DNA from 2 places in the Streptococcus sp. DTU_2020_1000888_1_SI_GRL_NUU_041A genome. Region 2 is predicted to be linked to the other one. Evidence: predicted binding sites of a transcription regulator. Region 2 holds the regulator's gene; the other holds the start of a gene.

Region 1 (6,105 bases), 490 kb from region 2:
CAATACTGCCCAGAGGCAGTTGATTGACCGCTGCCTGATTGGCTGCCGCTGTCTGATCTGACAAGCTCAAACCCGCTAAGCCTTCCCATTCCTTTTGGTGAGGGGTAAAAACTGTCTGAGCTTTTGGAAATGGCAAAGCTGCTTTGCTAAAAAGTGAGATGGCTCCACCATCCATGATAAGTATCTGCTGTTCTGACACAGTCTGGATTACCTTTTGTAGGATATCTAGACCTAGTTGATTCTCTGCTAGGCCTGGACCAATCAAAACTAAATCTGATTTAGCCAGCTGCTCTGTCAATCGGTCTTGCTCCTCTAAGTCAAAGGCCATGGCCTCCGGTAAATGACTGTGCAGAGGGGCGACATTGTCTCTATCTGTAGCAACAGTCACCAAACCTGCTCCGCTATTGACTGCCGCTAAAGCTGCCATGATAATGGCGCCCCCATAAGGATAGGTCCCCCCAATCAATAAGAGACGGCCGTAATCGCCCTTGTGACTTTCTAGGGGGCGTTCTCTAATGACTTTTTTTAAAATATTTTCAGCATTTTTTACCATGATATTCTCCTAGACCAACTTCATCTTGCCCCTGTCTCAAGATGACCAAACCTATCTTCATTATACACCAAAAGGCACCTAAACAGGTGCCTCGTATCGCAAGAAAGTTATTTTCTTCGGAAATCTGCAAATTTTTGTAAGATTCTTGCTGCGACTGCCTTAGGTAAGTTTTCCTGAAAGGCAACCTGCTCATCCGCATAATCGCTCAAGCCTGGGAAATCCCCAACCTGCACAGCGTAGAGAGAATTCTTAAAGAGCTGGATATCATTTTGATCATTACCAAAAGCCACATAATCCGAACCGCATAATTCCTTTACAGTTGAAGCTTTATTGGTTTCAGCCGGATTGATATAAAAACATTTCTCATGTTCATGATAGTCTAGACTTAGATTAGGCAAGCTTGCAAAACGAGCCTGTACATCATCTAAGAGTTGCTCATGATTCCCCATGTAAATAACGACCTTAATAGGATGCTGGAGTTCAGTCAGTTCCAGCCGTCTTGCCCGCTTGAGAGGATCTACACTGGCAATAAAAGGGATTTTTTCTAAAATCTGGCAAAGGTATTATCAACGAAAAAAGGCAAATTATAGGTCAAACAAGTATCTAAAATGGCTTGATAATTCGACTGATGCAGCTGACGCTCAAACATCAGCTGTCCATTCTGATAAGCTACTCCGCCGTTCAGGCCAATCACTATCTGCTGGCTCAATTCCGGACCTAATAGCCCCAGACAATCCCGATAGGAGCGCGCCGAAGCAAACAGAACTTCATGCCCAAACTGAGGAGACGTCAGCAGAACCTGCTTAATCTCTTCATCAATCGTCATATAATCAAAGGACAAGGTCCCATCCAGATCAAAAACAAATTTCATGATTCAAGACTCCGTTTAAAGGCTTGGTAGGTCTGCTCCATCAGCATGGTAATGGTCATAGGCCCAACACCTCCAGGTACAGGGGTAATCAGGCTGGCAATTTCAGCCACTTCATCAAACTTAACATCGCCAATCAGCTTGCCATTTTCATCTCGATTCATACCGACATCAATGACAACAGCCCCTTCCTTGACAAAGTTCTTGGTCACAAAATGTCCACGTCCGATAGCGACCACCAAAATATCTGCCCGCTTAGCAGTCTTGGCTAGATTGTGGGTCCGTGAATGTGTTAGAGTAACCGTCGCATTCTTAGCCAAAAGCAGCTGAGCCATGGGCTTACCAACAATATTACTCCGCCCGATGACAACCGCTCGCTTGCCTTCCAGTTCAATGCCATATTCATGGAACATTGCCATAATTCCCGCAGGAGTAGCTGGAATCATAACAGGATGGCCGCTCCATAGTTTGCCCATATTAAGCGGATGAAAGCCATCAACATCCTTGTCTGGATCAATGGCCAGCAGCACAGCTTCATCATCGATATGCTCAGGCAAGGGCAGCTGGACCAAAATCCCATGCCAGTCAGGATTTTGATTATAGGTTTCAATCAAGCTCAAGAGCTCTTCTTGGCTAGTCTCTTCTGGCAGACGTTCTACCTTACTCCGAAAGCCAGCAGCCAAGGCTGAGCGCTCTTTATTACGTACGTAGATTTGACTGGCTGGATTATTTCCCACCACAATCACTACCAAGCCCGGTACCTGACCTGTCTTTTCTTTGAGGCGAGCCGTTTTTTCAGCTAATTTTTTCTGAAGCTTCTCTGCCAAACCTCTACCATCAATAATCTGGGCCATGTCATTCTCATTTCTTTTTCATTATCTTTTTCATTATACCAAAAAAATCTGTGCCCAGCCTATAACTTTTTCTTATACAAGGTTATAAGACGAGGATTCATTGGCAGCTAGTGGTAAAATTTTCAGACCTACTAAATCTTTTTCAAAACAAGATAAAAAGGGTAAAAATAAAAAGCAACGACGTGCTTTTTAGTAGAGTAATTCATAAATTTCCATTGCAATCAAATCAATGCTGTCGAAAGTATAGGTCTCACGCGCTGCAACATCACGCAAGGTGAAGACAGAGCCGTTTTCTTCGTCGTAACTGTAAGCTACTTCTGCTACAACCACTCCTTCACGCTCAAAATTACGTTTCAAATTTCCGCCATCCTTAGCCATAGCTTCTAAGCGGTTAATAATTCTAACTAAATGTGATTCCATTTTGTTTCTCCTATTTACTTAGTTCCCTCTTATTTTACCATAAATAGCTGCTGAAATACCACTAAAAGCCAATTTTTTGTAATTTTTCAAGAATTTGTTTTCATTCTGCTCGGTCTAAGGGAGGATTTTGTAGTAAATTCTTGCAAAGTTCGAGAATACTGATATAATGAAACTATAAAACTTTGACTATTTTTGACCTTTAATCATTTCTATAAATAGCTTGCACACTAAAAGAAAAGAGGTATCTGCATGCTTTGCCAAAATTGTAAAATCAATGAATCTACGATTCACCTTTATACCAACGTAAATGGCCATAAACAGCAGGTGGATTTGTGCCAAAACTGCTACCAAATCATGAAAACAGATCCTGAACATTCCTTGTTCGGCGGAATCGCTAATGCCAACAATCACGGAACAGACCCTATCGATGACTTCTTCAACAGCCTCAGCAATTTCCAACAGCCTCAGGAACCGCCTACTCCTCCTACCCAATCTGGCGGAGCCTATGGAGGCGGTGGCGGCTACGGTTCCAATCCTAGCAAGGGTGGTCAGCCTCAGCCAAGTCCGCAAAAGCCAAAAGGCCTGCTGGAAGAGTTTGGTATCAACGTGACTGAGTTGGCTCGCCGAGGCGAGATTGACCCTGTTATTGGCCGTGATGAAGAAATCGTCCGTGTCATTGAAATCCTCAACCGCCGCACCAAAAACAATCCTGTTCTTATCGGAGAGCCAGGAGTCGGAAAAACTGCCGTGGTGGAAGGCTTGTCCCAAAAAATTGTTGATGGTGATGTGCCTCATAAACTCCAAGGCAAGGAAGTTATCCGCCTAGACGTTGTCAGCTTAGTGCAGGGAACTGGTATCCGTGGCCAATTTGAGGAACGGATGCAGAAGCTCATTGATGAGATTCGTTCTCGTCAGGATGTCATTCTCTTTATTGATGAAATCCATGAAATTGTCGGAGCAGGCTCTGCTGGCGATGGCAATATGGACGCTGGGAACATCCTCAAACCAGCTCTGGCTCGCGGAGAACTCCAGATGGTTGGAGCAACCACCCTTAATGAATACCGTATCATCGAGAAGGATGCTGCACTGGAGCGCCGGATGCAGCCCGTTAAGGTAGACGAGCCGACGGTAGAGGAAACGATTACCATCCTCAAAGGGATTCAGAAAAAATACGAAGACTACCATCACGTCAAGTACACGGATGCGGCCATTGAAGCGGCTGCCCTTCTCTCCAACCGCTACATTCAAGATCGCTTCCTGCCAGACAAGGCTATTGACCTCTTGGATGAGGCTGGATCCAAGATGAATCTGACCCTCAACTTCGTTGATCCCAAAGTCATTGACCAACGTCTGATTGAGGCTGAAAACCTCAAGGCTCAGGCAACCCGTGACGAAGATTTCGAGAAAGCAGCTTACTTCCGTGACCAGATTGCCAAGTACAAGGAACTCCAGCAGACAAGTGTACTAGACAAGGATACTCCGATTATCAGCGAGAAAACGATTGAGCACATTGTAGAGCAAAAAACCAATATCCCAGTTGGCGACCTCAAAGAAAAGGAACAGTCTCAGCTGGTCAATCTTGCCAGTGACTTAAAGGCCCATGTCATCGGCCAAGACGATGCTGTGGATAAGATTGCCAAGGCCATCCGCCGCAACCGGGTCGGACTGGGAAGTCCTAATCGCCCAATCGGCAGCTTCCTCTTTGTCGGACCTACTGGTGTCGGTAAGACTGAGCTGTCTAAGCAACTAGCCATTGAGCTATTTGGCTCGGCTGACAGTATGATTCGCTTTGATATGAGTGAATACATGGAGAAACACAGCGTGGCCAAGCTGGTCGGTGCCCCTCCGGGCTATGTTGGCTATGATGAAGCTGGTCAATTGACTGAGCGCGTCCGCCGCAATCCCTACTCACTCATTCTGCTGGATGAGGTAGAAAAGGCCCATCCCGATGTTATGCACATGTTCCTACAGGTTCTAGATGATGGCCGCCTGACCGATGGTCAAGGCCGGACTGTTAGCTTCAAGGACACCATTATCATCATGACATCCAATGCCGGAACCGGCAAAGCTGAAGCCAGTGTCGGCTTTGGGGCAGCGCGTGAAGGCCGCACCAACTCCGTTTTGGGTGAATTAGGGAACTTCTTCAGTCCTGAGTTTATGAACCGCTTTGACGGCATTATCGAATTCCAGGCGCTCAGCAAGGACAATCTGCTGCAAATCGTCAACCTGATGCTGGACGATGTCAATCAACGTTTGGCAACCAACGACATTCATCTGGATGTTACGGAGAAGGTCAAGGAAAAATTGGTCGATCTGGGCTACGATCCAAAAATGGGCGCTCGCCCATTGCGCCGTACCATTCAGGACCATATCGAAGATGCTATTACTGACTTCTATCTGGAAAATCCAAGCGAAAAAGGTCTCAAAGCTATCATGACCAGCAATGGCAAGATTCTCATCAAGTCAGCAAAGAAAACTGAAAGTACAGAGTCAGTTAATTCATCACAAGAAGAAAAATAATTGTCGACAAAATAGAGCAGAAAACAGTTGGTTTTCCGCTCTATTTATTTATTGATTTTTCTGAACCCTATAGCGCAGAATTGTTTTCAGCTTGCTAGGGTCTGTCCGATTTAGATTATTGAGATAGATTTCTCTATGAGTGTGTGAAATCCGTTTCAGCTGGTGAATCTCGCAAAAGGTATCCATTTTAGTGAAGGATTGAGGTTCTTCGTCAAAAGGACCCAGATGCAGCATGGCGACACACTCTCCTTCCGTCATTTCTTCAAAACGAATCTCGTCATAGAGAGGATTAGGCTTTTTGACACGGACTTGTTCCAGAGCCTTTTTCACCATCTCTTCAGTGATAAAGTCCGGCTGCCCAATCATAATGGTATAAATCAATTCTTCTTTAATCAGTTCTCCTGCTTGCTCTTGCTGCCAAAGTCCTTCCAAGGGATAAACTGTAAAATCAGTAAATTCTTGATCGGCCGCTGTCTTTTTGTAGTTCATCTTGATAGCATAGGCTAAGCTGTACAGAGCACCAACTCGTTCCGAAAAGTCTGCAGCATTAGGATTGCCCTTGCCGTCAATCATGATAAAAGACTGGGCAGGAACATCTATGAGACAGGGTGCAGACTTGATTTGATAGAATTCTCGATTGGCTTTTCTCCATTCATATTTCATGAGAGAGCCCTCCTTTCTTTACTACAAACAGTATAGCAAAGAAAAGCTGACAACCTCTGTCAGCTTTTATAAATATCGGCAATAGCTTTTAACTTTTCTTTGAATTCTTCCCGTAACCGAGACGGCTCCATGATTTCAACTCCATCCAAAAAGGATAGCAAGTAGGTATAAAGACTATCGTGACTCGGCAAATGCGTTTGGACATAAAGGCTCCCATCAGTCTCCTC
Region 2 (6,105 bases):
TGGCTGCCTTAGGAGCCATTTCTCCGTTGACCTTAAACATCCAGTAGAGGCCCTTTGCTTCATCCTGAGCATGGCCGTCAATAGAAGTGATAAAACCATCTTTTTCTTCGACCTTATAGGCCTTCTTCAAAGCAGCCATAGCTGTCTTTCCTTCTTCAACAGCCACTGTTTTCTCGCTCTTCTCCTGACCTTCTGGTGCAATACTGATGCTGATTTTCAGTTCCTTTTTGACAGAAGAATCAGCGGAACTAGAGCCCTTGTCAGTATTTGTCTGGCTGCTGCCACAACCTACAAGGAGAAGGGCAAAAGCAAGTGTGAGCAAACTAAAGATTTTTTTCATTATAGAGCCTCCTTAAAATAGGGTACAAGAGTGGGTAAAAAAACGAGGTCGACAGTCCGTGCGCTATATTGAAGGTCAAAGCGTTGATAATCGCATAAGACCACCAGTGATAGTTGTAAAGCAAGGCTGTCAGTGTATCGATGGCAATGCCATAGCCAAAGGATAGGAGAGCTGCTACTATTCCCTGTCCCACTAGATTTAACCGAGGATAGAGCAGCCACCAAAGGCAAAGAATCAGTCCAAAGGACAGCAACTGAAAGAGGACGATTGGACTCATTCCCAAAAGAAAAGCTGATGTAAACATCGTCACAGCCATCACTAGGAGTGAAGTCGGCAAATCCTCAAAGATAACTATCAGGAAAAAGATAGCTGAGATAGGCTGCACATTGGGCAGAAAGGAAAATGCATAGCGGAAGGCCACACATAGAGCCGATAGGATGGCAATTTTAGCCATTTTGCGAGCAGACAAAGGTACCTCCTTTTCTAATTGAGTGAATCAATAGAAGTTGGACTAGGTATGCAGCTCAACAGCATCCCAGTCCTGGGCCGTATTCAGCCCCAGCAGCCAGTCAAGACCAGACCGCCTCTCCAGAACAACACTTTCATCAAGGCCAGCCGGTGCTGGCTGGTCATGAATCCGAGCATCAACACAGGCCCAATGATAACGATAAATCAAATCATCTTCATCCAGTAACTCTTCTAAGCTGCGCGGTTGGCATTTGCCCAGAAATTCCTGAAAGTCAATCGCACTAGCGACTGCGTCAATAGCAGCATCACAATCACAGATTTTATCTGGAAATGGTAAAGTATCTACTAGACCCAAGTACCAAATCAAGGACCAATAGGCCTCGTATTTCCAAACCATATTGATGATAGCTGCCGGGTCAGCACGATCTTCCAACACCGCCCTTTCTTTGGGCGTCAACTCTTCCTGCACCCCGTATTGCTGCAGTTTATCCTGCAGCCACTGGCGGCTCTCCCCATTATAATTATTATTTTCGATATCCAAGGCTGCCTGAATAATCAAGAGGCTGCTAATAGCCCGACGCGCAATTTCTTCTAGCGAGCGCGGTCGCACCTGCTCAGCACCTTCGATAACCGGCAAATGCTCAATGTAAGGAATACCTTCCTTTTTCAAGCGCTGTATACTAGCCGCCTTGCGCTCTTCTGGTGTTTTCAATTTGGCTTTCTTGCCAGCAAACAAATCTTTAAAAAACGACATATCAGCCTCCAATCCTTCAATTCCCAGTTTCATTGAATGATGAAATAACTGTTCGGTATCTATAGGTATGCTTTCTATCAAGGATTAACCGAAAGCACTCAACTTTCCATTGCAAGGTTTCGCTTTCTAGGCCATTTCAAACTTGAGTTGGCCAGCTTTGACTCCGACCTTAAGAGTTTGACCCGTTGTCAAATCTCCTGTCAAAAGTAGCTCAGACAACTTGTCCTCTACCTGGGTCTGCAGAGTGCGGCGCAATGGCCGTGCCCCCATTTCCACATCGTAGCCTTCCTGAGCCAGCAGCTTAAGGGCACTAGCCTGGAACTTCAGCTCAATTCCCTTATCAGCAAGACTGACAATGAGCGGTTTGACCATAACCTTGACCACTTCCTGCATATCTTCTGCAGATAAGCTGTGGAAAACTACCTTTTCGTCGATACGGTTGATAAACTCTGGTCGATAAGCTTTCTTAAGCTCTTCCAGCATCCGTTTTTCCATATTGGCATGGTCCAAGCGAATATCCCGCGCTACAAAGCCCACCGTCTTATCATCCCGCAAACTAGTTGCCCCCAGATTGCTGGTCATGATAATAATCGTGTTGGAGAAGTCCACCTTGCGGCCCTTGCTGTCAGTCAGTTGACCATCATCCAAGACCTGCAGGAGGACATTGAAAATATCTGGATGCGCCTTTTCCACTTCGTCAAAGAGCAGGACAGAATAAGGTCGGTTGCGCACCTTTTCCGTCAGCTCCCCTCCTTCTTCATAGCCTACATAGCCTGGAGGCGCTCCGTTGAGGCGACTAGCCGCGAATTTCTCCATGTACTCACTCATATCAAATCGTATGAGAGCAGACTCGTCATCAAAGAGACTTTCGGCCAAAGCCTTGGCTAGCTCTGTCTTCCCGACTCCTGTCGGACCTAGGAACATAAAAGATCCGATCGGCCGCTTGCTGCTGCGGATACCAGACTGGTTCCGTCGGATAGCTCGGCTGATAGCTGAAATCGCCTCGTCCTGCCCAATCACGCGTTTATGCAGTTCTGTTTCCAAATTGAGGTATTTCTTCGCATCTGTCTGAGTCAGCTTCTGCACAGGAATCCCAGACAAGCCACTAAGAGTAGCCAAGACATCGTCTTCTTCCACTTTCAGTTTATAGAGCTTGGGTTGCTGCTCTTGCTCAAGCAGCCTCGACACCTTTTTAAAGTCCGCTGCCATCAAGGCTTGATCCACTGGCGTCAAATCCGACTGCTCGTAATTCTGTGTCCCTCTATTCTGCACTGTCGCACTGGCCTCGTCCAAAAGATCAATGGCAGAGTCCGGCAGATGCTTGCTAGTCAGATAGCGATGGGCATATTTCACCGCCGTCTCAATCGCTTGATCACTAATCTGCACCTTGTGATGGTCCTCATAGCTCTTTCTCAAGCCTTGTAAAATAGCAATGCTGTCAGCCACATTAGGCTCTTCTATGCTGACCTTGGCAAAACGCCGGGAAAGGGCCGCATCTTTTTCAATATGTTTCTGGTACTCTTCCTGCGTCGTAGCGCCAACTGTCCGCAGAGTTCCGCGAGCCAGAGCCGGTTTCAGGATATTGGCCGCATCCAAGGTTGAGTCAATACCGCTGCCAGAGCCCATGATGGTATGAAGTTCATCGATGAAAAGAATAACATGACCATCTTCTTCAATGTCATTGATGATGTTGTTCATCCGCTCCTCGAAATCTCCGCGAAAGCGAGTTCCAGCAACTACATTCATCAAGTCCAGTTCCAAAACCCGCATCTTGGCAAGTTCAGCAGGAACCTGACCAGCTGCCACACGCTGGGCCAGACCTAAAGCCAGAGCTGTCTTACCAACCCCAGCATCTCCAACCAGCACTGGATTGTTTTTAGTCTTGCGACTGAGAATCTGAACTATTCGTGAAATTTCCTGATCACGGCCAATTACGGGCTCCAATCGGCCATCTCTAGCCAGCTCCGTCAAATCTCGAGTGTAGTCTTCTAGCCCCCCGCTGGTAGAAGCTGGCATACCCATCATATTGGCCATGGTCTGCTTAGCGGCCATTACTCCCTTATTCAGACTGCGAATAGCCTTGATATCTTCCTTGCCCCAGCCAGCTCGCTGCTCCAAGACCTTTCGCAAATCACTGATTTTCGGCCCCTGCTCTTTGTCCTCGTAGCTAAAGCCGGTAAATTCCAGAATACGAGAGGCCAAGGTCCCCCGGTCAAATAGCATGGCCAGCAGCACATGCTCAGTACCTACATGCTTAGCCCGAACAGCTTCTGCAATCTGCCCCGCTTCCTCAAACAGCTCCTCTAAGCGATAAGAAAAAGGCAGCAGCTCGAAGTGACCGTCTTTCTGATAAGCCTGACCAGTAATCTGAAAAGCCGCTTCTTCAAATCCATCAACTTCCACAGGAAACTCATTGAGGACTGAGCCAGCAACGCTGTAGGGATTATTAGCCAGAGCAATCAGCAGATGCCATGATTCCAGATAATCTGTCGTAAAATGGCCGGCCAAGAGCTGGGCTGCTTCCAAGCTTTCTATTAAGGCTTTTGAGTATTTCATTTATGATTCCATTCCTTTTCTGTCTAGTTGTTGTAAAATCTTTTTTAATATCCGGGCACGAATCACCGCAGCTCCATCACCTAAAATCAAGTCCGATGCTGTTGACAAGATTAGATTGCCCTCACGTTCAGTCATAATCTTCTCGTCAAAAAGAAGCTGAATAACATCTGTGAAAACCTGCTGGCTGACACGCTCTCCCACACTGTCGTACAGGCCGCAAAGCATCTGATGCCGGTCGGAAAATTCTATCTTTCCAATCCGAATATAGCCTCCGCCGCCACGCTTACTCTCGACGATATAGCCCCGGCTTTCCGTAAAACGCGTCTTAATCACATAGTTAATCTGACTGGGAACCACCTGAAAAACATCAGCCAGTTCACTGCGTTTCAGTTCAACCATTCCTGCCTGAGCCAGAATAGACTTGATATATGCTTCAATACTGTCCGATGTGTTTTTTGCACCCATGACTTCCCTTTCCAGTTGAGAATTTCAGAATAAATTTCTTTTTTCCTTGTTTCTCTAACATTGACTATCTTTGACTAATATTATACCGGAAAAGTCTCTATTTTAAAAGAAAAAGGGATGACTGAAAGATCTGACAATTCAAACTAGTGAAAAAGCTTTGTCAGGTTTGTGTAACCGCTTGCTTTTTGCTTTTAAAGCGTTATAATATAGGTGGAAATCCACAAGGAAAAGACAGACAGAAACTTCTGCCTGCCAACGATCATCTAAACAAGGAGGATAATCCAATGAAAATGGATTGGCTCAACTATTCTCGTCATGTGCTCAAATGGCTCTTTGCAGCCCTGAGTATTTTCACCATCTTTTCTGCTGACTATGTTGATATTCCTATCGGAGCTCTCATCGCCTGTCTTTATGCTCCCCTGCTCTTCGAACAGGAGCTGGTCAGCAACCGAGTCAAATGGTATAGCTTTCTGATTATGATGGTGGTTACTCTGCCCCTTTTGTTTATTACCAAAGTCTACCAGTTTAGCCTAACTTACCCCCAAACCACAGCTCTTCTCTTCATATTGGTAGTCTTGATTTTTACCAACGGCTTGATTGCTCATAAGGAAGAAAGAGAAAAAGCAGCTAAGTGATGCTACTCACCATTCTAAACTTGATGTTTCAAAATGCTACAAATGAAAAGGTCTGAGAAAAAACCTCAGACCTTTTTATCGTTCTATTTCTAAGCTAAAAGCGATTAATTTTGACCAAGAGCAGCAGCCATTGTTGCAGCTACTTCGTTTTCAAAGTCGTTAGCAGCTTTCTCGATACCTTCACCAACTTCAAAGCGAGCGAACTCAACTACTGAAGCATTTACTGATTCAAGGTAAGCTTCAACTGTCTTGCTGTCATCCATGATGTATACTTGTGCAAGAAGTGTGTATGCTTGGTCAACTTTAGTGTTGTCAAGCATGAAGCGATCCATTTTACCTGGGATAATCTTGTCCCAAATCTTTTCAGGTTTGCCTTCAGCAGCCAACTCAGCCTTGATGTCTTCTTCAGCTTGAGCAACAACTGCATCAGTCAATTGAGCTTTAGAACCGTATTTCAAGTGTGGAAGAGCTGGCTTACCAACCATTGCACGGCTTTCGTTGTCTTGATCGATGACGTGGTTCAATTGTGCCAATTCATCTTTAACAAATTGCTCATCCAATTCTTTGTATGAAAGAACAGTTGGTTTCATCGCAGCAATGTGCATAGAGATTTGCTTAGCAAGAGCATCGTCTCCACCTTCGATAACGGAGATAACTCCGATACGGCCACCGTTGTGTTGGTAAGCACCAAAGTGTTGAGCATCTGTCTTTTCAATCAATGCAAAGCGACGGAAAGAGATTTTTTCTCCGATAGTTGCAGTTGCAGATACGTATGCAGCTTCAAGAGTTTCACCTGAAGGCATTGTCAAAGCAAGCGCTTCTTCGTTGTTAGCTGGTTTGCCTTCAGCGATTACTTTCGCAGTTGCATTTACCAAGTCAACAAATTG

The links. Region 2 encodes CtsR, which represses protease genes until heat stress. Its sites were predicted from a motif close to TTGGTCAAAAAAGGTCAAANA; they were not measured.
Region 1: a site for CtsR is predicted at 2,875-2,895, ahead of RSK81_RS03315 (ATP-dependent Clp protease ATP-binding subunit). Genes of this name have one in related genera too.

What each region holds. Positions count from the first base shown of each region.
Region 1 is NZ_CP135591.1:646,331-652,435, reverse strand. It holds gene RSK81_RS03335 (NAD(P)H-hydrate dehydratase) at 1-553, opposite strand, end outside; partial or broken gene RSK81_RS03330 (HAD hydrolase family protein) at 661-1,424, opposite strand; gene RSK81_RS03325 (bifunctional methylenetetrahydrofolate dehydrogenase/methenyltetrahydrofolate cyclohydrolase) at 1,421-2,275, opposite strand; gene RSK81_RS03320 (DUF1797 family protein) at 2,465-2,695, opposite strand; gene RSK81_RS03315 (ATP-dependent Clp protease ATP-binding subunit) at 2,945-5,215, shown strand; gene RSK81_RS03310 (GyrI-like domain-containing protein) at 5,264-5,878, opposite strand; gene RSK81_RS03305 (YafY family protein) at 5,938-6,105, opposite strand, start outside.
Region 2 is NZ_CP135591.1:158,894-164,998, reverse strand. It holds gene RSK81_RS00895 (DUF4430 domain-containing protein) at 1-340, opposite strand, end outside; gene RSK81_RS00890 (hypothetical protein) at 324-809, opposite strand; gene RSK81_RS00885 (DUF4272 domain-containing protein) at 852-1,595, opposite strand; gene RSK81_RS00880 (ATP-dependent Clp protease ATP-binding subunit) at 1,689-4,118, opposite strand; gene RSK81_RS00875 (CtsR family transcriptional regulator) at 4,119-4,583, opposite strand; gene RSK81_RS00870 (hypothetical protein) at 4,730-5,218, shown strand; gene tsf (translation elongation factor Ts) at 5,323-6,105, opposite strand, start outside.